2 regions of the Lysinibacillus sp. HST-98 genome follow, and region 2 is predicted to be linked to the other one. Evidence: riboswitches for the same ligand, from Rfam matches in the RefSeq annotation. Region 2 holds a riboswitch; the other holds the start of a gene.
What was found. Region 2 has a riboswitch for FMN ahead of ribE (riboflavin synthase). Riboswitches for the same ligand answer to the same signal wherever they lie in the genome.
Positions count from the first base shown of each region.

Region 1: it holds a riboswitch for FMN, as region 2 does, so the genes downstream of both, JIN86_RS07215 (ECF transporter S component) here and ribE (riboflavin synthase) in region 2, are expected to answer to the same signal.

Region 1 is NZ_JAENHX010000002.1:313,588-323,596, reverse strand. Features, by position in the region: gene JIN86_RS07235 (response regulator transcription factor) at 1-173, shown strand, start outside; gene JIN86_RS07230 (ATP-binding protein) at 166-1,941, shown strand; gene sigX (RNA polymerase sigma factor SigX) at 2,020-2,553, shown strand; gene JIN86_RS07220 (hypothetical protein) at 2,550-3,836, shown strand; FMN riboswitch at 3,980-4,165, shown strand; gene JIN86_RS07215 (ECF transporter S component) at 4,383-4,970, shown strand; gene JIN86_RS07210 (sodium-dependent transporter) at 5,191-6,537, shown strand; gene JIN86_RS07205 (STAS domain-containing protein) at 6,593-6,979, opposite strand; gene JIN86_RS07200 (methyl-accepting chemotaxis protein) at 7,018-8,715, opposite strand; gene JIN86_RS07195 (ATP-binding protein) at 8,743-9,162, opposite strand; gene JIN86_RS07190 (response regulator) at 9,169-10,009, opposite strand, start outside.
Region 2 is NZ_JAENHX010000002.1:50,130-60,138, forward strand. Features, by position in the region: gene JIN86_RS05750 (ATP-binding protein) at 1-821, opposite strand, end outside; gene JIN86_RS05755 (spore germination protein) at 1,124-2,569, opposite strand; gene ribH (6,7-dimethyl-8-ribityllumazine synthase) at 2,708-3,190, opposite strand; gene ribB (3,4-dihydroxy-2-butanone-4-phosphate synthase) at 3,206-3,835, opposite strand; gene ribE (riboflavin synthase) at 3,860-4,498, opposite strand; FMN riboswitch at 4,705-4,830, opposite strand; FMN riboswitch at 4,947-5,072, opposite strand; gene JIN86_RS05775 (YibE/F family protein) at 5,293-6,417, shown strand; gene JIN86_RS05780 (YibE/F family protein) at 6,414-7,190, shown strand; gene JIN86_RS05785 (HAD-IA family hydrolase) at 7,432-8,049, shown strand; gene JIN86_RS05790 (methyl-accepting chemotaxis protein) at 8,096-8,920, opposite strand; gene JIN86_RS05795 (VanW family protein) at 9,019-9,993, opposite strand.

The sequences.
Region 1 (10,009 bases), 260 kb from region 2:
GTGAACAACTACTAAAAGAGGTATGGCATTATGACTTCTTTGGTGATTTACGTACAGTGGACACACATGTAAAACGTTTACGTGAAAAACTCAACCGAGTTTCTGAAAACGCTGCTAAAATGATTGTGACGGTTTGGGGCGTTGGATACAAATTTGAGGTTGTCAATGAATAGAATATGGAATAGTGTTGTCGGGAAGCTATGGGTAACCATATTGCTTCTCGTTTCATTTGTATTATTTGTTTTCACGGTATTAATGCTTGAATTTCTTCAAAATTACCATATGCAGCAAGCGGAAATTTCATTGCGACAAACAGCTGCAACGGTAGCAAGTATAGTAGATGACAATGAAACAGCCGAATCTACCTCAGAATTATTAAAAGATATTTTACCTACAGGGACCAATGCATTGATCGCAATCAGTCATGTTGAAGTGTCTTTTGCGATGCAAGAGGGTGTCAACAAAAAAGAAATACAAGATACTATTTTAGCCAATAAATCTTTTCATGAAGTGTTTCAATCAGATGAACCGATTATTAAAGAAATGATGATGCCTTCTTCAACTGATCAAGAGAAGATGGAATCTTATGTCGTACTTGGCTTTCCCTTAAATGTTGAAAATGCAGTACATGGAGCTGTCTTCATCTACCAAAGCCCAGATGCGCTACATAAAACGTCTAAGGAAACAACGAAAATTGTCTTTTTAGCAGCCTTCATAGCATTTGTGTTGACGACATTCTTCGCATTCTTCCTTTCTTCACGTATAACTTCGCCATTAAGAAAAATGCGTGAATTAGCTTTTGAAATTGCAAAAGGGAATTTTGAAGCAAAAATGCCTACTACCCAAAATGACGAAATTGGTCAGCTTGCCGTTGCCTTCAACCAAATGGGCCGTCAATTAAAGCATAATTTAGAGGTTATCAATCAAGAAAACGAACAGCTTTCTAATATTTTGACATCCATGACAGATGCAGTGATTACGTTTAATCGGGATCGTACAATATTATTAAGTAATCCACCAGCTGAACGTCTAATGCAAAAGTGGTTTGTGAATAAAGGTTCACAAAGTGCAAAACCTATCCCGCCAGAGCTTTATCATATGCTTGATCATGTACTGATGTTTGAGGATAAACTAGAAGAGGAAATTGAAATGGATGGCAGCTATTATACATTTACTATTAGTCCCCTTTATAGTGGTGAAATGATACGTGGCGCTGTGGCTGTAATTCGTGATATGACAGAACAGCATCGCTTGGAAAAACTAAGATCCGATTTTATTGCCAATGTCTCCCATGAGCTCCGAACACCGATTGCTATGCTTCAAGGTTACTCAGAAGCATTAATGGATGACGATTTTATTCAGGATCAGGAAGAGCGAAATGAGATTACCAAAATTATTTATGATGAATCGAAGCGAATGGGTCGCCTTGTGACAGATCTATTAGATTTGGCACGCATGGAATCTGGCCATATGACGCTTTATAAAGATGAATTACCAATTAATTCTACATTCGAACGTATTACACAAAAATTTTCACAAGTAGCAAAAGAAAAGCACGTTCGTTTGTTGTTTGAAAGTGAATTTAATGATGAGGCCATGATTAATATAGATGAGGATCGCATTGAACAAGTGCTTACAAATTTAGTTGACAATGCCCTTAGACATACAGATGAAGGGTCTGTGTCTGTGAAAGTAGAGCAGGAGCCGACATTTGCTAAAATATCTGTTCAAGATACAGGACATGGCATTCCTCAAGAGGACTTACCCTATGTCTTTGAACGTTTTTATAAAGCCGATAAGGCACGTACTCGTTCCAAGGGTGGTACTGGTCTCGGCTTAGCCATCGCTAGAAATATTGTGAAGGCACACTCAGGTAATATTATGGTAGACAGTGTGTTGAAAGAGGGTACGACCTTCACGTTTTATTTACCGTTCGATTAATAACAAGTATTGCTAGTAATTGGCTGTAACTTCTATGAATGTAAGACGACAAATATTATAGAACGGGGGTGGAGTGCTTTGAATGACTCCGTGTTCCATCGACTATACGATGCATATCACCAAGACGTGTTTCAGTTTTTAATCTATTTAGTAAAAAATCGTACACTTGCCGAAGATTTAGCACATGAAGTTTATGTACGAGTGTTGCGCTCATACGATCAATTTGCAGGGAATAGTAGTGAGAAAACTTGGCTATTTGCTATTGCTAAAAATGTAGCGATTGATCATTTTAGAAAGCAAGCTGTACGTCAAAAGCATTCACATGATTTCTTTGACTGGGAAACGGAACAGCTCCATTCAACCACGCCATCACCGGAAGATATACTACAGGCCAGTGATGAATTTATGCAGGTAGAATCAGCACTTGAAAACTGTACAGGTGACCAAAAAATGGTCATTATTATGCGCTATTTTCAAGATTTATCGATTGCAGAAACAGCGCAAATACTAGATTGGACAGAAGCTAAGGTAAAAACGACCCAGCATCGAGCCATTAAATTTTTAAGGCAACAGCTACAGCCGATTAGAGAACAGGAGGCGAAACGGCAATGACACATAAGCCATTTGATGATGAACAGCTTGAACATGTCTTGAACAATGCCCCTAAGCTTTCTGACCGCCGTTCAAAAGAAGAAATATTAAATCGGTTAATGGCAGATGCTCGCTTGCAGGATAATAGTCACCTTCAAGAAGCAATACAACAACCTATAGAGAATGAAGAAGCACAATCAGAAAGTAAACCTTTAATTCAAGATGAACGACCATCACGTTTAAAGTTCCGGAAAATGCCGATTTTTCCGAGTGTAGCAGCAGTTTTCGCGATAACGGTACTCGTTGGCTTCATGTTCATGAATAATGGCGCTAGCCAAAAAGATCTCGCTAGTACGCCAGAAAAGGCTAATTACGCTACTTTACAGGAAGATCGTTCTGCTAAAGAGGCAGCAACGCAGGATGAGGCACTTCAATCCAGTATTGTATCGGAGCATGAGCGTATGTTATCTTTACGGTCGTCTGTCTATGAGGAAGATGTGAAAGATGCTGTCGTTTTCCGTATTGGTTTGGCAGGACGCGATGCAGAAAGTGTTCCGATGACATATGTGATACCAAATGAGCGTGTAGCAACTGATTTTGGAACAGAAAAGCCTTCTACCTTACAGATGTATGAAAAATATGCTCCTCAAATAGATGAAGAAGCCAAAGGGTTTACGGAATATCATCCTTTTAAAGGTGAACTGAAGGAGAAGGAAGACAAGCTTGTCCACGTTTTACCAAAGGACAATGACTATGATGTTGCATCAGCTACCGTTAATGAATACAAAGGGACTTTAGAGGATACCTTCTCGGATTCTGAATATACGGAAGTTGAGATTCAAAATGAAGATGGCACACCTTATGCGTTTTCTCAAGAGGGTGAGCCAAGTCAAGCCATGTCATTAACAAACGCTAAGCATTTTAATTATTATTTATACCAAGATGGTAATGGGGCAGAATATCTGTCGCCAGATTTCCGTCAAACATTTGCTAATGTTACAGAGGCACTTACACTAATGAAAAACAAAAATGATGATGTTTATGTAACAGTGGTTCCTGAAAACGTAACATATACCGTGAAAGAGGAAGCGGAAGGTGTAGTCGTAACATTCGACATTCCCTTAGATTTAGCATCGATGGAGCCAATTCGCGCTACCCAATTGATTGAAGCTATGATGTTAACTGCTGCTAGCTTTGACCAACAATTACGCTTAGATAATGTGGTCCAAGAAAGCTGGGAAGGATTCGATTTAAAAACGTATTTGCCAAAGCCTGTGGGGCCAAATAAACAATATATGCCTTAGTCAGAATCAAAAATGGAGCATCCCTGTAACATGGAATGCTCCATTTTTATAATACATACAAATCTAATCGGATTTTTTTAAGCAGAACTATTTACTTTTTCTTAATAATTAATTATAGTAAGGTTGTAGTATAAAATAATATGATTCATCTTCGGGGCAGGGTGAAAATCCCGACCGGCGGTAATAGAGTGGTGAACCGTTAATGTTTCCATTAACTCGAATGGTTTATGCTTCGCTCTTCAGCCCGCGACCTGTGCAAATTTATTTGCATGGCTGACTTGGTGTGATTCCGAGGCCGACAGTTAAAGTCTGGATGGGAGAAGATGGAGGTACGATCGTCATTCATTGTTATGAAATAAACTATGACCGAGCGCTTTTTTTGTATGGCTTTTTAAACGGTGCTCAAAAATAGTTTAAATTGACGCTTATTCGTCATGCCTTTCTCCCTTGTGCTCTTCATGCATAAGGGTTTTTTCGTGCTAACAATTGAAAGATCGTCACCTTTCTTCTTGCGAGATTGAATCAGCAAAGAGGAGAGAGTTTTCTATGAAGAAAAATGTTAAACTCCAATCGTTTATTACGATTGGTATGCTGAGCAGTATTTCGTTTTTATTAATGCTTTTTAATTTCCCAATTCCACCATTCCCAGCATTTTTGGAAGTGGACTTTAGTGATATGCCTGCATTAATAGCAGCCATCACAATGGGGCCTGTAGCTGGTATTTTAGTAGAATTATTTAAAAATGTATTGGATTGGATTTTCTCTGGAACGCCAACAGGTGTGCCAGTAGGTCATATGGCCAACTTTGCAACAGGTATTTTATTTATTTTACCAGTAAGCCTTATTTTTAATCGCTTTAAAACAATTGCTGGTCTTGTTGGAGGTTTAGCGACAGGAACAGTCGTAATGGCAGTAGGGATGAGTATTTTAAACTACGCAGTATTTTTACCGATGTACACATACTTCTTAGGAATGGAACCTGTTGTAGGTGACTCACTTTATAAAATGATTATCGCTGGGATTTTACCATTTAACATTGTGAAAGGTATTTTATTAACGGCTATTATGGCGTTTTTATTTACAACAATGCGCAAATGGATCGACCGCCAGCGTTCTATCTATATAACAAAATAATTTTTACTAACCTCGGGTCATATACCTGAGGTTTTTTTATTGGAAGGAACAATAGATAGGAAAAAGTGTGAAGAATAGAAAGAACAAAACTAACGGATAAATACAGAAAAAAGTAATAGGGTAAAATAGTTAACTAGTACTTTATAATTATAACCTAGTCGAAAGCTACATTTTCATGTAAAATAGAGAAGAGTTTAGAATGTTTGAGGAGTTTGAAGAGATGAGTGGAAAAAAAGGACAATGGTCTAGTAAATTAGGTTTTATTTTAGCATCAGCTGGTGCGGCGATCGGACTAGGGGCAATTTGGAAACTGCCCTATGTAACAGGACAAAGTGGTGGAGGAGCATTTTTCCTTATCTTTGTGTTATTTACCTTGTTAATAGGACTACCAATGTTATTGTCCGAGTATGTGTTAGGACGTGGTACACAATCCGAGGCTGTAACAGCGTATAAAAAAATTGCTCCAACTAAGCCAGGCTGGGCTTGGATTGGTCGAATGGGCGTGCTAGGCTGTTTTTTATTATTAACTTTTTATAGCGTAGTCGGAGGTTGGATCTTTATTTATAGCGGGCTAGGTGTAGCTGGCGCGGTAATTGATCCAGCAGTAGATCCAGCTGAATTATTTGGAAAAATTATAGGCACGCCATGGATTACGCTAGTTGGTCTAGTGTTGTTTACATTGGTCAACGTACTTGTGATTTCATTAGGTGTACAAAATGGGATTGAAAAGGCCAATAAATGGATGATGCCGTTACTTTTCATAATGTTCATTGTCCTTGTTGTGCGTGCTGTTACATTAGATGGGGCAATGGAAGGGGTAAAATTCTTCTTATGGCCTGATTTCTCGAATATTACGGGTAAGGCATTATTAGAAGCCCTCGGGCAATCGTTCTTTGGGTTAGCAGTTGGCTTTTCTTGTCTAGTTACATATAGCTCTTATCTAAAAAAAGATGTCAGTCTTCCGAATTCAGCAGGTTCTGTAGTGCTGTTAACCGTGCTTGTTTCATTTTTAGCAGGTTTAGCAATTTTCCCTGTTGTGTTCGCCTTTGATTTAGAGCCAGCAGCGGGTCCGGGTTTGCTATTTATGGTGCTACCAACAGCTTTTAGTCAAATGCCATTCGGTGAAGTGTTTTTAGCTATGTTTTTATTGCTATTTTTATTTGCTACATTAACGTCATCATTTAGTTTATATGAGATTATCGTCGCGGCATTTATGGAGCATAGTCAGAAATCCCGTCCAATGTGGACGCTTATACTTGGTATAGTCGTATTTATTGCAGCTATTCCAGCAGCACTTTCTTCGAGTGTTTTATCGGATATAATGATTTTCGAGAAAAGTATCTTTGATGCAACCGATTTTTTAGTGTCAAATATCATGCTTCCACTAGGGAATTTATTCATTGCTATTTTTATTGCCTATGTAGTAGATAAAGAATTTGTGAAGAGAGAATTGCTAACGGGTAGTCAAATGGGACAAGGCTATTACTCGACATATCGTATGTTAATGTTAGTTGTTGTCCCGTTTATCATTCTAGTTGTGTTTGTTAATATGCTACTGCAGTATTAAAGAAAAGGTGTATTCCTATTAGACGGAATACACCTTTTTATTAGTATAACAAAAATTAATAGTCGTTAAGTGATAGCTCACCTAGCCAATCTTCTTTAATAATCTTCCTTGCTTGTTCTTCACTTTCGGCAATAGGGAATACTTTATCAACCTGTGAAATAGCGAATAAGTTGCGAATGAAATCATCGACGACAATAATGGCGATTTTCTTATCTTTTACAGACACCTTCTTAGCGAAATTAACGATCATACCGAATCCAGTACTATCAATATTTGTTACCTTTTGCATATCGATAATGTATCCGTGTTTTGTGTCTAAGCTAAGTGTTTGAAGCTCTGACTTTATTTCTTCAATCATCCCGTATTCTAAATCGCCTGTAAACGCAATCACTATATAATCAGCCTTTGTGTCAATATTCATTGCAATTTTCTTCTGATTCATCCTATAGCGCCTCCATTTTTCTTTTCTTGTTTGGGGAGTTATTCAAACTTAAATTTATTCACTTCATTTTGTAATTTATCAGCAATTGATGATAACTCATCTGAGCTTTGTGTAATTTCTGCAACAGTCGCATATTGTTCTTCTGAGGTTGCGGCAATCTCTTCTGTAGCTGCTGCAGCATCCTCGATGATGCGAGAAATATCTTGGATAGCCTGTTGCACACCTAAGGAGTTGTCGTTAACATGTGTAAATGCCACTTTCATTTGTTCCACACCTTCTTCAGTTTCGACAACTTTCTCCACAATTTCTTTTAAGGCACTTCCGCCTTTATTGATGATTGTTACTTGCTCCTCGACAGCTAGTAAATTACTTTCCATTGTCCGTACGGTCACAGATGTTTCCGCTTGGATATCATTAATAAGATTAGTAATTTGTCCAGCTGCTAAACTTGACTGTTCAGCTAACTGACGAACCTCTGATGCAACGACAGCAAAACCTTTTCCTTGATCACCTGCTCGTGCTGCCTCGATGGCCGCATTGAGTGCTAACAGATTCGTTTGTTCTGCGATGCCAGTGATAACGGTAATAATACCACCAATTTCTTCAGAGCGCTTGCCTAATTTTTGGATAGAATCAGTTGCATAAGACACTGTTTTCGTAACATCACTTAGATGCATAATCGCTTCATTGATGGCTTCTTCTCCTTTACGCGCGATATGTGTGGATTCGATAGCACTGTTTAAAGTGATTTCGGCCTTTTGTAAGCTCTTTGATACTTCTTCAATCGTTTTTTGCATCATTGAAACTATTCGCTCAGCCTGATCAGATTGAGTGGTAGTACCCACGGCGATTTCATTCATTGTTAGTGCGATCTGATTAGATGCTTCACTTGTTTGGTGTGATGATTCTGCCAAAGTGTGTGACGACTTTGCAATTTGATGTGCACTACCAGCCACAATCTTTATCGTCTCTGTTAAATGATTTTTCATACTACTAAATGCGCGTGCTAATTCAGCGATTTCATCTTTGCCTTTAGGGTTTAACAGTTTAACATTTAAATTTAGTTCTGCTAGTTCCTTGGCATTGGTACTTAGAATGTTAATAGGATTAACAATTTGCTTTTGTAAGAACCAACTAATTCCTCCGATCATTACAATGGCGATTACTAAGGAAATCGCTACATTCTCCAGTGCTGATTTTGTGGCAATGCTTATATAGGGAGCAGTAGGAACAGCGGTTGCCCATACACCGATAACCTCGCCTTGACTATTTACAATCGGATCATAGGCTGCTTGATGCAAACTTCCTAAGACATTTGCAGAACCGATAAAGCGCTTTTTTTCTCCTAGCACAACAGTAGCAACCTCGTCAGAAACCTTGGTATTTAAAGCGCGTTGACCATTATCCACTATATTGGTACTTATACGCGTATCGTTTTGAAAGATGGAGACAGCATTCCCATTTGTGAGTTCTCCAACTTTATCAGCTACCTCAAAGTTTTCTACCATATTGATATCACCCTTATAGAGTTGGTTGTTTTTAATGGACCATTCTCCAGGATATTTAGCGTCTAAATATTCATAGCTTAACTGTATATCTGATAAAAGCTTTGTATCAGCACTTTCTAATAGATTGTTCTTGGCAACAAAAAAATTGACTCCTGCTAAAAGGGAGGTAAGTAAAATAATACACCCAAATATAAGCAGATTCATTTTCTTCCGTATAGATAACTTCATTAAAACGCCCCCAATTTTACGTTTACTTTATAGATGAATCTTTTTGGAAATACCAACTAAAAATTTTGTTTTAGAAATATTTTCAAACCAAATATGGTCGACCATATTTTTGACAAAAAATAAACCGCGTCCACGATCAGCATAATCAAGTTTGTCTAAATCGAATTGAAGAACTTTGTCCCAGTCCTTTTCGTCAATGCCTTTTGCTTCGTCAGTGACTGTTATTTTTATTTCTTCGTTTGATTGGGCTACATGTATTTGAATCTCCTTTTGGACGGGTGTATTAATTTTTCCCATAGCCTCTATGGCATTGATGACTAGTTCATGAACAACAAATCTTAATTCTCGTTTATAAGGTAGATTATATAAATCTGTATAATTCTCCATAACTTGATCAATAAAGGCTATAGCTTGTGTATCAGGATTTACATTGAGTGTGAATTCCATCTTCAATCACCTACCCTTTAATGTAATTGTTATTGAAACGACTGTGATGTCATCGCTGTAATCATTATCAAATAAATTGTACTTTTGAGAAAACTTTTGTAGTGCATAGCTGTTATCCTGTGAAGCATAAGCGTAGAAAAAGTCCATATCAATTGAGTTTTGCTCGTTCAATGTTAATAGTCCATCCGTATAAAGAATAATACGATGCCAGCCTGATAAAGGTATTGTTTTTTTATTTATTTGAATAGTAGGGAATAGTCCGAGGATAGGCGTATTCGCTGGGAGAAAGACTGTTTCTCCATATTTTCCAAATAAAAAACCAGAAGGATGAGCCGCATTCACATAGTGCAAAGTTCCGTTTTTTGTATCTAGAAGTATGTAGATTGCTGTCATTAAAAAACGGTCCATATCTTCATCAGAAAATAGCTCGTATATTTGGCGGTTAAGTTCTTGGATTACTGCTACTGGATCAATTAACTTAGTAATCATTCCTTTTAGTAATGATCTGATGGACATAGTAACGAGTGATGCAGCTATGCCATGCCCCATTGCATCGTACAGAAGAATGGCGGTTAAATGGTCATTAATCTTAAACCAACAGTACATGTCACCTCCTAGTGTATTGGATGTTACATAAAGACCATCAACCTGAAGTTGCTCAAGATTTAATGGAGGAGATAGTGCGTTCTTTTGGAATTTTTTTGCAACAAACAAATCTTTTTGAATCATACTTTCTTGCTGCTTTCGAAGCTTGGCTTCCCTCTGATATTTTAAGGCTACTTGAATTCGAGTCTTAAAATGAGTAAAATCAAACGGCTTTAAAATAAAGTCGAAAATTCCTGCTTCA
Region 2 (10,009 bases):
GAGGATAAATATTGTTTCGCCTGATCTGTTTTTTCTAATTGTAATAAACCATGTAACACTTGAATATGGTTTGTAAAATCATGACGTAGGGACGACACCGAAGTAATCAATGTTTTGATTTCTGCTAGATACGTGTCTTCTGTAGCGCCAACTTCCTTCGCCACCTCTTTTTGATACCATCTTTGTAAAAATAAAAAAGAACCGATGACAATTAAAATAAGTACACCATTAAAAATAAAATTAAATAGGTTGTCTTCAATGACTTTACCCTTAATACCATTTAGCGTATCTGCACTAATGTCAATGCCTAAATACCCGATAATTGTTCCATTATCATCTTTGATGGGTGCACCAACAGATAAATAAGACCCATGTTTAGAATCATGAATTACCTCTGTAACATAGGTTTCACCATTATAGGCCTTTTCTACATGCTTTGCAGGAACAGTACAAACCACGCCAATACCGAAGCCCTCTTTCATTTCTTTTGGCATGCCTGTAATCATGGCTATAGATACTTCAGGATTATCCACCTTTAAAGTGTAAACAAATAGTGCACCTAATTTGATCCTAGCATCGTTTAAATAATTTCTTACTTTCCAATAATAATCATTTTCCTGTGGATTATTTAAAAATTGCTGATAGGCATCCGTATCAATGGATGCAGCAATAGAATGGGCTGCCTCTAAACTTTGATTGGCAATCGACTCTTCAACGGTCTTTTTTATTTTTACATAGGATGTAAAGACGTTTAAACTTGTAAACAAACATAATAAAATCGTTGATAGAATTAATATTAGTTTTATTTTTCTATTTTTCATAAAAAACGGTACTTCCTCATCTATAAATATTCTAGAATATTATTATATTATAATTAACTCTATTTTTTTGTTTGTAAAGCAAACATTGCTTGTATATCCTACATAAATTAAAACACAAAATCAATTTTTATTTTATTCATACCCAAAATTACACACTGTAACAAATAGTTTAATAATCCCTGACAAGAAAGTAAACTAAAAAGGTAAGCAATAATCTTTTATGTCTCATTTCCTAATTTAAATGGAAAATTAAAAGACTAACAAAAAGATCAGGTATCCACTATACCTGATCTTTAATAAAATTACTTATTTTTTTTTCCTGAAGTACGTGTTCGATCCTGGGGCTTTAAAAAGGCTGGCCGTTTACTGTAGCCCTTTGGAGAAGGCCGTAGTAATGACCTAGCAACATCCTCCTTTTCGAAATCGGCACTAAAGTTAATATATGGCACTCCCAAGACTCTCATATTTGCAGTGTATAAAAGAATGAAAAACACGGATATAAAAAAACCAAATAAACCAAAAAACGCCGAAGCCATAATAATGATTAATCGAAAAATACTCATAGCCGTCACAAAGGATTGATTGACCAATGTAAATGCAGCGATACTAGAAATGGCAATTACAACAATCATTGAGGGGCTTGTAACACCTGCTTTAATAGCAGCATCTCCAATAATTAGCCCCCCTACCACACTAACTGAGCCACTGACTGCACTTGGAAGACGTAAGTTGGCTTCACGAAACAATTCAAACATAAATAGCATCATTAAAATTTCTAGAATAGTTGGGAAAGGCAATCCCGTTCTCGATTCGACAACTGTTGCAAGTAGTAGAAATGGAAGCTGTTCTTGATGATAAGTCGTCAATGCAAGCCAAAAACCTGGCAGCAGCATACTTATTAATATTCCGACAATTCTGAGTAATCGTTCCATCGAGCTAACAATGATTGGGTACTCATTATCCTCTGCTGATTTAAAGAGTAACATAATATTCGTAGGTGTAATCATGGCATAGGACACACCATCAATCATTAAGAGTATTCTTCCTCTAATTAACGCCTGCATAGCAAAATCAGGTCTACCTGTATAATCATGTCTTGGAAGAATGGTCGCTGTCTTTTCAACTGTTTCCATTAATAAGTCGCCATTGATAACAATATCCGTATCAATTTTTTGTAATTGAAGTCGAATTTGTTCCAGCATATCTAAATTTACGATGTCTTCCATATATAATATGGCTACGGTTGTTTTAGAACGCTTGCCAATTTCTAATGTCTCTACACTAAAAGAATTAGTGGGTAATCGTTTTCTTAATAAAGCAATATTAATAAAAACGTCTTCAATAAAGTCATCTCTAGGTCCCTTTACTACTAGTTCTAATGTTGTTTCCCCGGGCTCTCGATTGGGTCTTTTTGAAATATCACTAGAATAAAGTAATTGATTTTCTTCAAAATACAATAAGACATGTCCTTTATAGACCCTAGTTACCGCATCCTCTTTCGATAAAATCTTTTGTAAATAGGGAATGTGTAAATGCTGTTCGATTTCTTCCTCTAGCATGTCCTCAGTGACATTGCTTAACAAAGATTGAACACGTTGAACAACCACAGTTTGAAGAATTTGCTCATTGACCATTGCATCACAAGTTATCAAATGTACTGTATATTGCTGAAAATTATATTGTTGGAAAATCACATCAGCAGAGCGTTGAAATAGTGATTTCAACATTTTCAAATTAATTTGTTCCATTGATGAAATACTTCTCATCTCCTACTGAGCCAGCTCAAGATTAGTACATTTATGAAAACAATCACATTCAATAAATACACTTAAGCATATTTTTCCCATGGTTGTTCAAAATATTCAAAGAAACAAATGTTGTGACGACTATTCAAATTGTCCTGAACCAATCATTTTCTTTAGATTTGCCATCTCAATTGCAGACATTGCCGCATCATAGCCTTTATTACCAGATTTCGTTCCTGCACGTTCAATTGCCTGTTCAATATTTTCGGTAGTAACAATTCCAAAAATAACAGGTACATTCGTTGACAATGACACATTGGCAATGCCTTTTGCAGATTCATTACAAACATAGTCATAGTGTGTTGTAGAGCCACGAATAACAGTACCTAAACCAATAATGGCATCATATTTCTTTGTTTCTGCCAGTTGTTTTGCCATAAAAGGAACTTCAAAAGCCCCTGGTACCCATGCAACATCAATAAATGCAGGATCAACCCCATGACGAGTTAAACCATCCATTGCCCCATCCAATAATTTGCTAGTAATGAACTCATTAAAACGACCCACTACTACTGCAATTTTCAAATCCGTTCCAATTAATTGTGCTTCAAATGTTTGACCCATTGTTTTTTCTCCTTTTTACATAGAAATTTTAGATTTATTAGTGGATAATTGTTTACGATATGCAACCAATGCTTCTATCGATATCATTTTTAAGCCATGATGTGCAGCGAACTTTGTCAGTTCTTCAAACCGAAGCATGTGCCCATCATCCCCCATAATTTCGCAAATAACACCTGCTGGTACACTATCACAAAGCTTCGCTAGATCAATCGTCGCCTCTGTGTGCCCTCTCCGTTGCAGCACTCCTTGCTCTTTCGCAATCAACGGAAAAATATGGCCTGGTCGACGAAAATCAGTCGGCTTAGCTTGCTTTTCTATCATCCTTTGTATCGTTAGCGCACGCTCAAAGGCGCTAATCCCTGTCGTTGTTTCTACATGGTCGATGCTTATCGTAAATGCGGTTTGATGGTTATCCGTATTGTGCTGAACCATTGGATATAAATCTAGCTTTTGTGCAAGCTGCTGCGAAATCGGCGTACAAATTAAACCTCTACCATTGGTTGCCATAAAGTTGATTGTTGCTGGTGTGATGAATTCAGCGAGTGCCAGAAGATCTCCTTCATTTTCTCGATCCTCATCATCAACCACCACAATCATATTGCCGTGCCTTAAATCCTCTATGGCTTCTTCAATTGAATGTAGCATGATGATCAACTCCTATTCTATGATTTAAAAACCATGTTGTGCTAAATAATCTCTTGTAATAGCTGGCGTTGTTTGCCCTTTTTTTAATTGCCCTATAATGTATTTTCCGACTAAATCGGTTTCAATATTAACGATTGCTCCAACCCTCTTCAAACCTAAAACGGTTTCTTTGTAAGTATGAGGAATGAGCGAAATCGTGACACTATTGGCTTCAACATGAAAAAGGGTTAAGCTTGTGCCATCAATTGTTATGGAACCCTTTGGAATACAAAAGTTGGTTAGTTCCTCAGACATTTCGATATCAATATAAACGGCGTTTGCCACTGGACGTTTTCGCAAAATTTTGCCGACTCCATCAACATGACCAGCAACAAAATGACCTCCAAATCGTCCATTAGCAGGCATGGCCCGCTCCAAATTAACAGAATCACCTATTGCCAGCTGCTGTAAATTTGTTGCTTTGACTGTTTCAGGCATAACATCCATCGTAAGCTGCTGTTGTGTGAAATGGGTCACCGTTAAACAAACTCCATTGACCGCTATACTGTCACCAAGCTTGACATCCTCCGTTATCTTGGCTGATTGAATCGTAATTTTCATACTGTTCCGATCGCTTTGCACGGCTTTTATGATACCAATATCCTCTACAAGTCCAGTAAACATTCCATCACCTACTCTACTTTATTAGCACTTCTATTCTTTACTTTTAAAGTTGATCCACCTTTTTTTGTGCCTTATCCTTATCCTTCTCCCTTCTCTCGTTAACAATATAAAAATAAAAACCCCTTTACATCAAAGGGGTTTTGGGAGTATAAGACATCAACAAATAAGCCTATTTGAAAACAATTTTTTCATAGACTGTTATCTCATTCGTTCTTCTCCCATCCAGACTATCACTGTCGGTTTTGGATTTGCACCAAATCAGCTTGCGCTCACGGACTTTGAATTGCTTCATCACCGCCGATTGGGAATTTCACCCTACCCCGAAGAACATCTTCTATTCGATTGTAGCTAAATAAAAAAACTTCCCACAAGGTGATTGGGAAGTTTTGTAATAAATGCATAGTCAAATAAACCTTCTAAATTAGAATCAATTTAAAAAGTTCGCATTTTTACCCTTCTCCCATCCAGACTGTAACTGTCGGTTTTGGATTTGCACCAAATCAGCTTGCGCTCACGGACTTTGAATTGCTTCATCACCGCCGATCGGGAATTTCACCCTACCCCGAAGAATATTTTTATTTAGCTAGTCTTACGATAACACTATTTTATTATATTATCCATCCTTCTTTTTAAATTTTTTTGGAAGCATAAATTTTAAACAGCTCTGACGAGACTTAAAAAATGTAAAAGATGTTATTAAAATGATGACATTTAACCTGTTAATGGAACTTCTTAATCAAAAAAACGTTCCTTTACAAGTGACTATTCAGTGTAGCCGTTTGGAGGTCATTTACTTGACATTTTTAAAAAATATACCTTTTAAACAAGCTATTTTCTATGCCCTATTAGCATTCTGTTGTGGGGTTTCGATTGTTTTCGTACATCATAATGAACAATTTTATGATCGACCGATAGCGAAAATAACGCAAGTGGATGTAACAAAATCAGAACCAATGACAGACATGTATGAAAATAGGGATTTTTTATTTACACAGGAAATTATGGCCATTATCAAAAATGGTCAGCATAAGGGGCAATCCATTCATTTGACGAATGACTATTCTTCGTCTGGTGCTTTTGATCAAGAATACCATGTAGGCAATGAAATCTTTGTCACGCTAGATGGTCGCACAGCACAATCAGTTTTAACAGGAACCATTGTCGATTTAAAACGTGATCAAACCATGGTAATGATTGCATGGATTTTTATTTTTGCCCTACTTATTATAGGTAAAAGACAAGGCTTATTTTCTATCATTAGCCTGGTGGTCAATGCTGTGATTTTATCATTCGCATTAGATCTTTATGTGAAGCATGGGGGCGTAAGCCTATTAGTAGTCAGCGGCATTTGTGCGGTGCTATTTACAATTATCTCGCTACTACTTATTAGTGGATTAAATACAAAAACATATGTAGCCATCGTGTCCACACTTTTAGGCACTATTCTAGCGCTTATCATAAGCTCTATTGTAATGTGGTTGACAGGTGAAAATGGTCTTCGTTATGAAGAAATGCAATTTTTAACGCGTCCCTATCGTACCGTCTTTATGGCAGGTTTATTTATTGGCTCACTCGGGGCAGTAATGGATGTTTCTATTACAATGGCTTCCTCGATTTTTGCTTTATACGAGCAAGATCCTACGATCCCTGTCAAAGCACTTAAATCTTCGGGACATGAAATCGGTAAAGATATCATGGGTACTATTACAAGTATTTTATTCTTTGCCTACCTTTGCGGCTCCATACCTATGATTATTCTCTATTTAAAAAATTCTTCCACATTAGGGCTTACATTGTCCTTAAATCTTTCTTTAGAATTAGCCCGTGCCTTAGCAGGGGGTATTGGTGTTGTCCTTACGATTCCTATTAGTCTGTATACCGCTATATTTTTCATTAATCGAAAGAGGGTTCGAGAATGAATGTTGTCGTCTTATTAGCAGTTATATTGTGCGTGTTAATGGTTCTAGTCGGCGGTAGACAGGGGATACGCTCATTTCTTTCTTTATTCCTAAACTTTGGTGTACTCTTTGTCACCATTTTTTTAATGACAAACCCTAAAAATAGCCCTATCATCTTGACGTTTATTGCCTGTACGATCATTAGCTGTATTAGCCTTTTCTATATCAATAAAACAAATAGTAAAACCATTACAGCCTTTATCTCGACGATGGTGACGATAGTTGTGTTACTACTCTTTATTACCTTTGTAACGGAAAAGTCGATGATCCAAGGGTTTGGCGAAGAATCAACTGAAGAAATCAGCATCTTTTCTCTCTACATTGGTGTTAATTTTGTGCAGATTGGTGCATCAGTCATCATTATGAGTACGATAGGTGCCATTATGGATGTAGCTATTTCTATCGCTACCTCCATGCATGAGATTTTTTATCGTAATCCTTCGATTAGTAGAAAAAACCTATTTGCAGCTGGCTTAAGTATAGGAAGAGATATATTAGGAACCGATACCAATACGTTATTTTTTGCTTTCTTTGGTGGCTATTTAAGCTTGTTAATCTGGTTCAAGGACCTCTCCTATTCGATTGGAGAAATTGTTAACTCCAAAGTTTTTAGTGCAGAAATGACAACCATTTTTTGTGCAGGTATCGGCATTGCACTGATTATTCCGATTGCCTCCTGCATCAATGCCTATTATTTAATTCGTACACGCGAAAAAGCAGAAAAACTTTTATAAAAATTACCAGCACCTATCATAAAACAAAATAATGCCGAGGTGTCTCAATGGACTTTTGAGACACCTCTTTTTGTTGTAGCATTTCCATTGCAATCGCCTCATTTTCTGATAATATTTACCATAAGATGTTTACGTACGCTCAAAATGGTGGTTATTTCAAGATTACTAGATCGCCAATTCCATGTAACATTTTTTAGCATAGAACGTCAATACAACGAGATGAAAAAGGAGAAAGTTTGCAATGAAGCATATTATCTTTGATTTTGATGGGACGCTGGCAGATTCTACTGCTGTGTTTGCATCAGCATGGAATACTTTAGCCCAAAAATATAAATTTAAAGGCATTGAATTGAAGGAAATTGATACATTAAAAAAATTATCAATTTCAGAACGCAGTAAGTTATTCGACTTTCCAATGTATAAGTTGCCTATGATTTTACCGCAATTTTATAAATTATATCGCCAATCATTAAATGATGTTCATCTGTTCGAGGGAATGAAGGAAGTATTAATAGAGATTAATAAAAGAGGCTATAAAATCCTGATTATTTCCTCAAACTCTAAAGAGAATATTTTAGAATTTCTTAAAATGAATGGTATTCATTGTGTAGCAGATGTACTTTGCTCCAACCGCATTTTTGGTAAGGACAAAGTAATGAAAAAGTTTTTAAAGGAAGCGAATGTTGACTCATCTGACGTCGTATACATTGGTGACGAGCAAAGGGATATTGTTGCGTGTAAGAAAGCCGGAGTACCAATTATTTGGGTGGAATGGGGCTATGATGCCAAAGAGGTCGTGCAAAATGAAGAACCTGAATACAGTGTCACAACACCACAGGAAATTTTAGAGATCATTTAATCATGAAAAAGGATAATAGCACTTGTCTATTATCCTTTTTATATAACTATCCTTTGATGTCACTAATTTGCATAAGCTTTTCTGCTGTACTATTAACCCCTTTGTAGGCATCTGTTAATTCATGCATACTCGCAGCAAACTGCTGTGTAAACGCAGCAATTTGATTCGATGATGCATTGACCTGATCGATGGATTGTTTAATGTTTTCTAGTTGCACAGTTATGCTATCAGCACTTTCTGTACTACTCTGAGACATTTTTTGTATTTCAGAAGCGACCACCGCAAAGCCACGCCCATGCTCACCTGAACGTGCCGCTTCTATGGATGCGTTTAGACCAAGAATTCTCGATTTCATAGCTAAATCTTTTACTAAATGGACAATCACATTAATTTGTTCTATATCGCCTGTCATCGATTCTGAGAAATTAGACAACTCTTCCAAACGATTGGATACATCCTTACTGGCAGTGGCTAATCCTTCATTTGTAGCTGTCATTTCTTCTACAGCACTTGAAAGCTCGGTTGCCAGTAGGCGCATACTATCCATTTTTTCATTGGAAATAATGGCACTTACTACGCCAATAACACGTCCTCCTTCAAAAATAGGCTGGGCAGAGGCAATATAGGCCATACCAAAACCTTCTGCACCACGCTCCTCTTTTACAAATTCCCCTGAACTTAACGCTATTTCTGTTGCTGTACCTCGATATTTATGTACTGGATCACCAACCCCAACTTTTAAGTCAACCTTTTTTCCTGGTTTGTAGGCAAGCACTCTTTCCGTATCTGCCACGATGACACAAGCATCCTCTGGGTAAGTTGCTTGGTATAAATCAATCGAATCAATAGTTGCTTGTAGTTTAGGATGCATTGTCATTTCCTCCCTAAAATTTTCTGAACTGTATCAATTTAACTATATCATGCGATCCGAAAAAAGACACCAACGTCTAGTGGTGTCTCATTACAAGATTATGATTTTTTCAATAATTCTACATATTTTTCTGCCGTTCGAATTTCAATTGTTAGAGAATTCGCTCCATAGCTTGCCTTAATTAAAAATGGTACATCATTTGAGTTTTGAAACCTAAAATCTAACGTATCATAAGATACCGTAGCATCTCTTCCTTTTGGGACATATCCTACATCTAACGAATGATGATGGCGCTCAACATATTTGATAGGAATTTGGTCTACTGCATTAAACAAGGTTGAAGAAGTTTGACAGATTCCACCGCCAATTCCCATGACCACCTTCTTATTAATAATTTCAGGTGCGGGTTGATAGCCATTTGCCTCATCTCTGGGGCCTACAATTGTATTAAAAGAAAAATAATCGCCACTGCCTACAATCACATTATGAATGGCTCTGGCAGACAGCTCAATATTTTTATTTCTTCCTAAATCAGCACGATTGAAATAAGTTGTATAAGATGCAACAACCACTTCCTCTAATAAAGGAAGATCCTCAAGATAATAGCCACTTTCTGTTATATAGAGCGGCATTTCTACCTGACCACCAGTCGCAGAAGCTTCGATAATACGCTCCACTAGCTCACTTTCCTTTAAAATAATTTGCGGCTTCCCCTTAATGACTTGCCCGTTTTCATCCAATCGATCAAGCAGCATACGCTGATCATAGCCATTTGATGTGTCCGTTCCTCTCGCCCATTCCCTTGCTAATTGTTCTAGATGTTTTTGATAGGCCTGTGGATCCGTATCGAAGCCAAATTCCTTTGGAGATATTGTTTTAAGTACCTTACTCGTAGTTGGATCAACAACCTCTACAATAGGATCAATCATTTGTTCATATGTAACAGGTTGCTGTACTTCCTCACGTTGTTGAATTTCTTGTTCTAGCTTGTTATGATGGACTGCTTCTTTTTCACAACCTACTAGACCTATCATACAGATAACGCAGCATGTAGTTAACCACTTCTTTTTCAACCATAACACCACCTCT